3 regions of the Massilia varians genome follow, and region 3 is predicted to be linked to each of the others. Evidence: predicted binding sites of a transcription regulator. Region 3 holds the regulator's gene; each other region holds the start of a gene.
The links. The regulator FNR, encoded in region 3, switches genes on or off when oxygen is low (the NO sensors DNR and NnrR bind a similar motif). The targets are predictions, from matches to a motif close to TTGATNNNNATCAA.
Positions count from the first base shown of each region.

Region 1: the regulator FNR is predicted to act here: its motif matches at 1,746-1,759, upstream of MasN3_RS07560 (glycine-rich domain-containing protein).
Region 2: the regulator FNR is predicted to act here: its motif matches at 1,895-1,908, upstream of MasN3_RS23245 (KamA family radical SAM protein).

Region 1 is NZ_AP026966.1:1,648,097-1,651,371, reverse strand. It holds gene MasN3_RS07565 (sensor histidine kinase) at 1-1,690, shown strand, start outside; gene MasN3_RS07560 (glycine-rich domain-containing protein) at 1,937-2,575, shown strand; gene MasN3_RS07555 (hypothetical protein) at 2,631-2,900, opposite strand; gene MasN3_RS07550 (hypothetical protein) at 3,125-3,275, opposite strand, start outside.
Region 2 is NZ_AP026966.1:5,152,333-5,155,607, forward strand. It holds gene MasN3_RS23240 (MFS transporter) at 1-354, opposite strand, end outside; gene MasN3_RS23245 (KamA family radical SAM protein) at 395-1,801, opposite strand; gene MasN3_RS23250 (acyltransferase family protein) at 2,006-3,275, opposite strand, start outside.
Region 3 is NZ_AP026966.1:3,735,963-3,739,237, forward strand. It holds gene MasN3_RS16775 (hypothetical protein) at 1-843, shown strand, start outside; gene fnr (fumarate/nitrate reduction transcriptional regulator Fnr) at 924-1,685, shown strand; gene MasN3_RS16785 (helix-turn-helix transcriptional regulator) at 1,697-2,464, shown strand; gene MasN3_RS16790 (DMT family transporter) at 2,525-3,275, shown strand, end outside.

The sequences.
Region 1 (3,275 bases), 2.1 Mb from region 3:
CGAGGCCCGTATCAAAAGCTATACCGACGTGCTGCGCGGCATGGCCGGGCTGTTCCATGCCAAACCGAATGCTAGCGCCGACGAATTTCGCTACTACGTCGAGCAGCTCGACACGCCCCGCAACTTTCCTGGCATCGAGGCCATGAATTATGCGCGTACCGTCGGCCCGACTGGACTGCCGGCGATCGAGGCCGACGTACGTCGCCGTCTGCGGCAGTACGGCATGCCCGAGCCTGCGACGCCACTGCGTCCCGTGCCCGGCCGCGACAGCTACACGGTCATTGTCTACATGGAACCCGCTACTCCGCAAACCCTCGGCACACTCGGCCTCGACCTGGAGGCGCGCAGCTACATCCGCCACACAGTGGCAGAGTCGCGCGACAACAATACCATGACCGCCTCGGGCTTCCGCGTCAAGATACTGCCCGGTCCCATCCAGAACGTACTCGCGATGCGCTTGCCGGTGTACCGCAACGACATGCCGGTCGACACCGTCGCCAGACGCCGCGCCGCTTACCTCGGCTCTGTCGGCATCGGTTTCGGCGTCAACCGCATGGTCAACGGGGTGCTCGAGGGATTCCCGGCCGACGGGGTGCGCCTGATACTCACCGACCTGAACGAGGTACCGCTCGAGCCGGGTGAGCCTCAGCACAGCGCAATCCTTTATGACAGCCATGCGACGGCAGCGCAGCCGCTCCCGCCGGCCATCACAGACAAGGGCAACATGCTGCACGCCGACCTGCCGATCCACTTCAACCACCGGGTGTGGCGCGCCGATTTCAGCATCGCAAGGTCCGCACTGTACACCCGCTTCGACTTCTACTATCCCTGGCTGGCAGCCCTCGCCGGTGCGCTCAGCACCGCGCTGCTCTTCGCGCTGTTCCAGACGATGGCTTCCTCGCGTCGCAGCGCGTTGCGCATGGCCGAGGACATGACCCGGGAACTGCGCGCCAGCCAGGCCAAACTGCAGGCCACTAATGAAAAGCTGCGCCAACTGGCCGCGCACGCGGAGCAGATCAAGGAGGGCGAGCGCAAGCGCATCGCGCGCGAAATCCACGACGAACTCGGGCAGAATCTGCTGGCGCTGAAGATCGAGGCCGAGATCCTCGCCAACCGCACGCGCGACCGCCATGGCCGCCTGTACGAACGCGCCAACGCGACCGTACGCCAGATTGACCTCACCATCCGCAGTGTGCGCCAGATCATCAACGACCTACGGCCGAATGTGCTCGACCTCGGCCTGAACGCGGCGGTGGACTGGCAGGTGACTGATTTCGCGCGCCGTACCGGGATCGAATGCGAACTGGTCGAGGACGAAACCGAACACCACCTCGACGACCAATGCGCCACCGCCTTCTTTCGCATTCTGCAGGAGTCGCTCAACAACGTGGCCCGGCACGCGCGCGCGACCAGGGTACGGATCGACCTGCACCAGCATGCCGACATGTTGACCATGACGATCCGCGACAACGGCATCGGCATGCAGCCGGGCAGCCGCAACCGCAACGGTTCCTTTGGGTTGGTGGGCATCGAGGAGCGCGTCAACATCCTGGGCGGCAGCTTCTCGATCAGCAGCGGCCCGGATACCGGCACCACCATCGTTGTTACCATTCCCGTGACCGGGTATCCATCCGAAACGCCCGCTACCCCAAAATACGACAGCGATGCCGTGCTGCCGGCCATCGCATGAACATTGGCCGAGTGTTGCGGCCAGGCTGTCTCGTTTCAGCACAGCAGTTTATCGGTTGACAGAACTCAACATTAAGCCTGACGGGTCGCAGGACAATTGTCACCACTGCCACCGCTCAACACGCAGTTCCTGACTTCCGATTAATTGCGCCATGTTCTTCGAGGAGGATTCTCTGACGTACCGCTTCAACACTAGGGATAAAAAAGAATGCCTTGACAAACAGATCTACAACAAAAGGTGATAACTATGTCGACCAACGAATTCGCAGCATTTGAAACGCTTGATCTTGCCCCGATCAAAATGAAACTGATGCATGTGGAATCCGGCGAAGGCTGGTCCGCGTTGCGGACCGATGCAGTGGAAACGGAATACCGCCGCTTCCTGTTCCTGATGAAGAAATACCCTGACGCGGAGGCATCGCCGACCGTCGACGTGGACATCTTCTGGCACTACCACATCCTCGACACGATGAAGTATGCGCGCGACTGCGCAGCCTTGTTCGGCTACTTCCTGCACCACTATCCCTACGTCGGTATTGGCACCGCCGATGAAGGCGAACACGAGCAGGCAGGCGAACGCATGCGTGAGATTTACGAAGCAGAATTCGGTACCGGACCTGTCCCCCATGCCGCGACCGCATTCTGCGCCGGGCCAGGCAAGCCACGCCAAGCTGCCAACGCTGCGATGGCATTCTGCGCCGCGCCTGGCAAGCCGCGCCAAGCCGCCAGCGCTGCGATGGCATTCTGCGCCGCGCCTGGCAAGCCGCGCGAAGCCCCCAGCGCTGCGACCGCTTTCTGCGCCGCGCCGGGAAAGCCATCCCATGCACAGCCGGAGACCGCTGAACGTTGCGGCGCATCGGGCAAGAAGCTGGCACACGCGGCCTGATCCCTCCCCTCGACGGCCGGCCGACGACGCTTGCGTCCCGCCGGCCGTTTTTCATTTAAACCGCGAGCGCGTGCCCGTCCTCTTTCGACTTGACCATCAACTCGCGCAGCTCACGAATGCTGAACTCGCTCTCTTCATGCATGCGCAGCAGGAGCGTGGCGCCGATCGGCAGCGTGCTGTGGCGGATCTTGCTGATCACCGGCGGCGCCACTTCGAGCACGCGCGACAGTGCGGCGTCGTTCTTCAGGCGCAGCCTGGCAATGATGGCGTCGAGGAGCCGGTTGGGGTCGTATTCCGCACCGGGCGGAAGGCGTCTGATGGGCATGGCTTCTTTCAGGATTGTTAAATATTTGTCACTTTGTGTGATCTAATGCGAATTCTTTGCATGCGAGCCCGATATGGCATCGTTTGTATTGCATTTTTCGCTAGGGACGAAATGATACACATTCGGCCAGGCGCTTGCACACGGCGCAGGGGCATGCCTCCGGCCGGGCGGAAGCATCGATGGAATGGGGAGTTGCCGCCCCGTGAGCAGGGCGGCGGAAGGCGTTACTTTTTCTTGCCGGGAGCGGCCTTTTGCGCCAGGCCGCTCGCCTGGTACAGGGTCCTGGCGTCGGCGTGCGCACGTTCGACGGTGCGCATCTCGGGCTTGTCGTCGTGGGCGACGAAGTATTCCTTGTCCTGCGCGTCGACGACGATC
Region 2 (3,275 bases), 1.4 Mb from region 3:
CAGGCCCATGATGGCGCGCGCCACCAGCAGCTGCCCGAAGCCGGTGCCGCGCGCGAACAGCAGCGCGCCGAGCGCGCCGACCAGCATCATCGACAGCTGCACCCTGCACGGCCCCCAGCGGTCGAGGGCGATCCCGACTGGCAACTGGACCAGCGCGAAGGCGAAGAAGAAGGCGCTGGTGAGCAGCCCCAGCTCGCCCGGTGTGAGCGCGAGCGTCCCCATCAGGTCGGGGGCCAGCACCGCGTTCACGTTGCGCAGCAGCGTCGACAGATAGTGTCCCAGCGCGAACGGCAGGAACACGTAGAAACAAACCGCCACGCCGGTCAGGCGTGGCGCGGTGGCGGTATCCTGCATGGGCCAAGTCCCGGTCGGGTGCGTGGAGGCGCGTCCGGGTTCAGGCTGCGTCCTGGGTAGCGCCGCCGGCTTCGCTGCATGCCTGTCCCGCCGGCACCAGCGGGATCACACGTCCGCCGGGTCCGCGCAGCGGGCCTTCGCTCTCCTGCTCGAAGAAGAACTTGTCGCGCCCGAAGGCCGGCTTCAGGTGGTCGAGCCAGGTGGCGTCCGGATCGTACTTGGCGAAGAAGGGACGGCGCACCCATTCCGGATTGCGCGCCTGCAGGAACTGCAGCGCGAACAGCTTCTCGCCATTGATCGTGACCACACCGTCGATCACCACCTTGCCCGGGAAAGCGCTCATCGAGGGGCCGCGCACCGTGCGCGACAGGCCCGACACCATCGAGTAGGCCTCCTGGAAGATCTGGTGCGCGCGCGCCAGCGGCAGCGAGAAGTAGTCGCGCGGCCCGGTGTCGCGCTCGACGAACATGTAGTACGGGATCGCGCCCAGGCGCACGCCGGTGGTCCACAGCTCGGCCCAGCTCTTCGGGTCTTCGTTGATGTGGCGGATCAGGGGCCCCTGCATGCGCAGCGTGGCGCCGGTGCCGACGATGCGCTTGACCGCCTGCTGGGCGATCGGATGGCGCAGCTCGACCGCATGGTTGTAGTGGCCCATGATCGCGAGGTTCTTGCCCGACCTGACCACCTTCTCGAACAGGCGCATCAGGTCGTCGCTGTCCTTGTCCGACACGAAGCGCTGCGGCCAGTAGGCCACCGACTTGGTGCCGATGCGGATGTTCTGGATGTGCGCCAGGTTCGGTTCGAGCAGCGGCTCGAGGAACTCGGCCAGCGAACGCGTGTTCATGATCATTGGGTCGCCCCCGGTGATCAATACGTCGGTGACGTCCTGGTGGGTCTCGAGGTAGGACACCAGCTCGCTGCATTCGCGCGCATCGAACTTCATGTCGTCCATGCCGACGAACTGCGGCCAGCGGAAGCAGAAGGTGCAGTAGGCGTGGCAGGTCTGGCCCGAGCTCGGGAAGAACAGCACGGTTTCCTTGTACTTGTGCTGCAGGCCCTTGAGCGGCGCGTCGTTGACGCGCGGGACGTTGTGCGTCATCTGGCCGGCCGGGTGCGGGTTCATGCGCATCCGGATGCCGTGCACCAGCTTCGCAATGGCCGCCTCGTCCTTCTTGTACAGCACCAGGTCGCGCAGCTGTTCGTATTCGCTGGCGGGCAACATGTCGCGGTGCGGGAAGGTGAGCCGGTAGATCGGATCGTCCGGCACCTTGTCCCAGTCGATCAGCTCCTCCAGCACGTAGGCGTTCACGCGGAACGGCAGCACATGGGACACCACCTGGACGGCTTCCTGCAGCTCAGGCGTCAGCCATTGCCATTGGCGCGCCGAGTGGATCGTCTGGCGGGTATAGGGCTTGAACTTGGAGGGCGTCGATTCGGTCGTGATCACAGGGATTCTCCAGGAAACGAGGGATGAATTAGTCGGCATGGGTAAAACGTTGCCGGTAAGAATTCATCTTATGTTGCGAGAAGCCTCGGAGAATTGCCGTCAATCAATCAGATTGTTCCTACGGTGGGGGTTAAAACAAGGGGAGGCAAAACGGGACAACTACTGGACAAGACGACCCGGAGCGCATGGTCCGGGCCGTCCATCTTATTGCGGCGCGCGCCGGCGCATCCATTCGGCAAAGTGCCTGCCGACCAGCAGGTCGCCGTCGTAGCTCAGGTGGTTGTTGTCGCGGTACATCAGGCGTCCGTCGATCATGGCGTGGCAGGCGCTGTCGTCGCACAGGGCCGTGGACGAATCGAACCAGGCGATCTGCGGGAACTCGCGGGCCAGGGCGCCCAGCACTGCGCGGTGCGACACCATCTGCTGCTCCCAATCGGCGCGCGTGATCGCGCAGGGCATGCGGGTAGCCGACGAGGCCACGCCGGCGCGCTTGATGCAGGAACGCGGGTCGAAGCTGATGATGGGCACGTCGTTCATGAAGATCACCCGCTTGCCGGCCGCGTTGAAACGGCGGAAGGTTTCGCGCGCCGCATCCACCCAGACCCGCTGCTCGGGCGCGCTGCCGAAGCGCAGGTGGGTCGAGAACACCACGGTCTTCACCGAGGGCATGCCGAGGGCCAGTTCCAGCATCGGCTGGGTCGCCTGCTGGTAGGGATCGCCCTGTGGGTCGAGCCCCCAGTAGGGATGGCGGGTACCCAGCATCAGCAGGTTCTCGCCGACGCTGCTGTAGTACTTCGTCAGGCCGGCTACCACGTGGTAGGCATGGCTATCGCCCAGCAGTATCACGGTCGGGTCCTGCGCGGGATCGGCCTGCAGGCAGTATTCATAGATCGAGTCGAAACCGTAGCGCTTCTTGCAGGCCTCGGCATTGGCCTTGTCCTCGACCAGCACCAGGGCCTTGTGGTTGGCCAGGTTGTCCTGGACGGGCTTGCGCGCCGGCAGGCCGTCGTTCAGGTAGATGTAGCCGCCAACGGCGGCGCAGGCCAGCATCATCGCGCTCAGCGCCGCGACTTTGGCACGGCCGCCGCCGCCGCGCAGCGGGCGCTCCACCACCCGGTAGGTCAGCCAGGCCAGCAGGAGGGCCAGCAGCACCGCCGCGGCGCGGATGGCGGGCGCCGGCTCGCGCGATTCGACGATCTGGGCAAAGGACAGCAGCGGCCAATGCCACAGGTAGAGCGGATAACTCACCAGCCCGATCCAGACCATGAGGCGGTTCGACAGCAGCACGCGGTTGAGCCAGGCCTGCGGCCCGGCGCCGATGAGCAGGAGCGCGCCCAGCGCGGGCAGCAGCGCGCGCCAGCCGGGGAACGGGTCTTCCCGGGTAATCAGGACCAGGCCGGCGGCCAGCAGGGCCGCGCCAAGCCAGGCCAGCAGGTTCGGCGCCGGCGCCAGGCGCGGCGCGGCGGCGCCCGGG
Region 3 (3,275 bases):
CACGAGTACGGCCACAACTGCGGCCTGAGCCACCGCACCGACGACCCGCGCGCGGTCATGTACCCGTCCGTCGGGGTCGACCACAACGTGGTCAACGCGGCGGAATCCTCGGCTTTCCTTTCGGGCCCGCTGAGCATCGGCGGCCAGGTGATGCCCGCCGGCGGCTGCTCCTGCGGCGCGGGCGGCATGGCGCTGCCCGCCGATGTGCGCGACTTCGTCTCCCGGCACTGGGTGGAAGGCGTGCCCTGGGAGCTGGCCTCGCAGTACGGCGAGAAGGACGCCCGCCTGCTGCTCGAGTGGCTGGTGGACGAACCGGAACGGCACGAGGAGTTCCTGACCCAGATCGTGGCCACCCTCGGCTACATCGGCAGCGAGATCGCAGTCCAGCCGATGATCGACTTCATCGAGCAGCCGCGCGCCGGTCGCGCCGTGTTCAATGCCAAGAACACGGCCCTGCTGCGTCTCGGCGACCTGGCCAACCGCTCCGGCAGCCGGGCGGCGCTCGACTACCTGGCGCGGGTCGCGGGCGACATGGGCCTGGCGCGCACGCTGGCGGCGCCCCAGGCCACCGCGGAGCTGCAGGCGGCCAAGGCGCAGCATGAGGTGGTGGCGCCGAGCCTCGACACCCTGGCCGCCGAGCTCGCGGTGTCGGCCACCTTCGGGCTGGCGCTGGCCGGCACCGCGCAGGCGCAGCAGGCCGTGGAAGCGCTCAAGGGAGATGCCGACGCCTTCGCCAGCGTGAATCAGGCGGCGCTGGAAGCGGCCGGGATCGCCGCGACCGTGCAGGCCAAGGGACGGCAGGAGTACTACAGGATGAAGGCGCAACACCGGCATCACCTGTAACAGGCTTGCGGTAGGGAAATAAAACCCGCGGACGCGGCCTTTGTCTATAATGGCCGCGTCAGCATTTTCGTTTTCCTGCCATGAACCAACCCATCTCGCTTCCGGGCGAAGCGCCGGTCATCCAGGCCCTCAAGGCCAGCTGCAGCGCCTGCAGCATGCACCAGCTGTGCCTGCCGATGGGGCTCGAGGATGCCGACATCAACCGCCTCGACCAGATCATCGGCCGCCGCCGCCGCCTCGCGCGCGACGAGCGCCTGTACGCCATGGGCGAACCCTTCCGCAACCTGTACGCGGTGCGCTTCGGCCATTTCAAGACCTACCAGGTGAACGCCGCCGGCGAAGCCCAGATCACCGGCTTCCAGATGGCCGGCGAGCTGCTGGGCATGGACGCCATCAGCGGCACCCACCACTGCGACGCCGTGGCCCTCGAGGACAGCGAGGTGTGCGAGATCCCGTTCGCGCGCCTCGAAGAGCTGTTCGGCCACGTCCCCGCCCTGCTGCGCCACTTCCACCGCATCATGAGCCAGGAGATCACGCGCGAGCAGAACGTCATGCTGCTGCTCGGCAATATGCGTGCGGAGCAGCGCTTCGCCGTGTTCCTGGTCAACCTGTCGGCACGCTACGCGGCGCGCGGCTATTCGCCGACCAGCTTCCAGCTGCGCATGTCGCGCGAGGACATCGGCAACTACCTCGGGCTCACCATCGAAAGCATCAGCCGCCTGCTGTCGCGCTTCAAGAAGCAGGGCTGGCTGCAGGTGGACAAGCGCGAGGTCACCCTGCTCGATCCGGCCAGGCTCAAGGCGCTGGCCGCCGGCACCGAGGTCTGCAGCCCGATGGGCTAGGATTGCCCAGGATGGCCGCCCTGCCGCCCGCCCCGCATCTGGATCTGCACCTGCGCAGCTATGGCGCCGCCCGTAGCGCGGACCGCCACGAGTTCGGCCAGCTGGTGCTGCCCGTGAGCGGCGAAGTCGCGCTCGAGATCGAAGGCCGCCAGGCCCGGCTCGATCCGCTGCGCGTGGCGGTGGTGGCGCCGCGCGCCTGGCACTCGCAGTGCAGTGCGGTCGCCAACCAGTCGCTGATCGTCGACCTGGGCCCGGAAACCTTCGCCGCGGGGCCCTGGCAGCGCCTGCTCGAGCAGCCCTTCGGCGCCATCGGTCCGGCCGCCCGCAAGCTGGTCGAATTCATGGGCATCCTGGCCGCCACCCGGCCCCCCGCCCCTTCCATGCTGGCCGGCTGGACGCCGCTGCTGCTCGACACCCTGGCGCTGGGCGCGCCCGCACCGCGCTCGCGCCTGGCCGCCCTGCGGGCCCGCATCGAGGCCGAACCCGGCCTGCCGTGGACCACCGAGGCCATGGCGCGCGTGGCCGGCCTGAGCGTGAGCCGCGTGCATGCCCTGTTTCGTGAGGAGCACGACAGCACGCCCCACGACTGGCTGCTGGACTGCCGCCTGCGCTACGCCTGCGAACGGCTGCGTGCCAGCAAGCGCCCGGTGGCCGAAATCGCGCTGGCGGCCGGCTTTTCCGAGCAGAGCGCCTTGACGCGCGCGATGCGCCGGGCGATGGACAGCACGCCCGCCGCCTACCGGCGCGCGTATCGAGAGAATCTGTCAAAGATCCAGTAGCGGCGGTCAAGAAGCGCGCCGGCATCCGGCCGACAATCTCCCTTCCCACGGAGATCGGCCATGCTGTCACAGATACACACCAGAACCCATACCACGCAACTCGGCATCGGCGCCGGCATCGCCGCGGGCGCCTTCTGGGGCCTGGTGTTCCTTGCCCCGGAGCTGGCGCCCGGCTTCTCGCCGCTGCAGCTGTCGGCGGGCCGCTACCTCGCCTACGGCCTGGTCGCCGCCCTCCTCGTCGCCCGCGCCTGGCCGCGGCTCAGGCGGCGCCTGACCCCGGCCGACTGGCGCGGCCTGGCCTGGCTCAGCCTGGCGGGCAACATCGTCTACTACCTGTTCCTGGCCCAGGCCGTGCAGTTGGGGGGCGTGGCCATGACCTCGATCGTGATCGGGCTGCTGCCGATCACCGTGACGCTGGCGGGCCTGCGCGAACCCGACGCGGTGCCCTTGCGGCGTCTGGCGCCTTCGCTGCTGCTGGGCGGGGCCGGCCTGGCCTGCATCAGCCGGGACGCGCTGGCTTGCCTGGATGGCGGCGCGATCACCGGGCTGTTGTCGGCGGTCGGCGCGCTGCTGTCGTGGACCTTCTATGCGGTCGCCAACCGGCGCTGGCTGGCGCGCCTCGAGGGCATCTCGGCCAAGGAATGGAGCCTGCTGGTGGGGGTGATGACGGGCGCCCAGGCCCTGCTGCTGGCGGCACCGGCCTTCGCGGTCGGCGCCACGCCGCACACGGGCCCCGAGTGGCTGCGCTTCCTGGGCCTGGTGACGGCGGTCGGGATCCTCTGTTCCGTGGTCGGCAACGCCCTGTGGAACC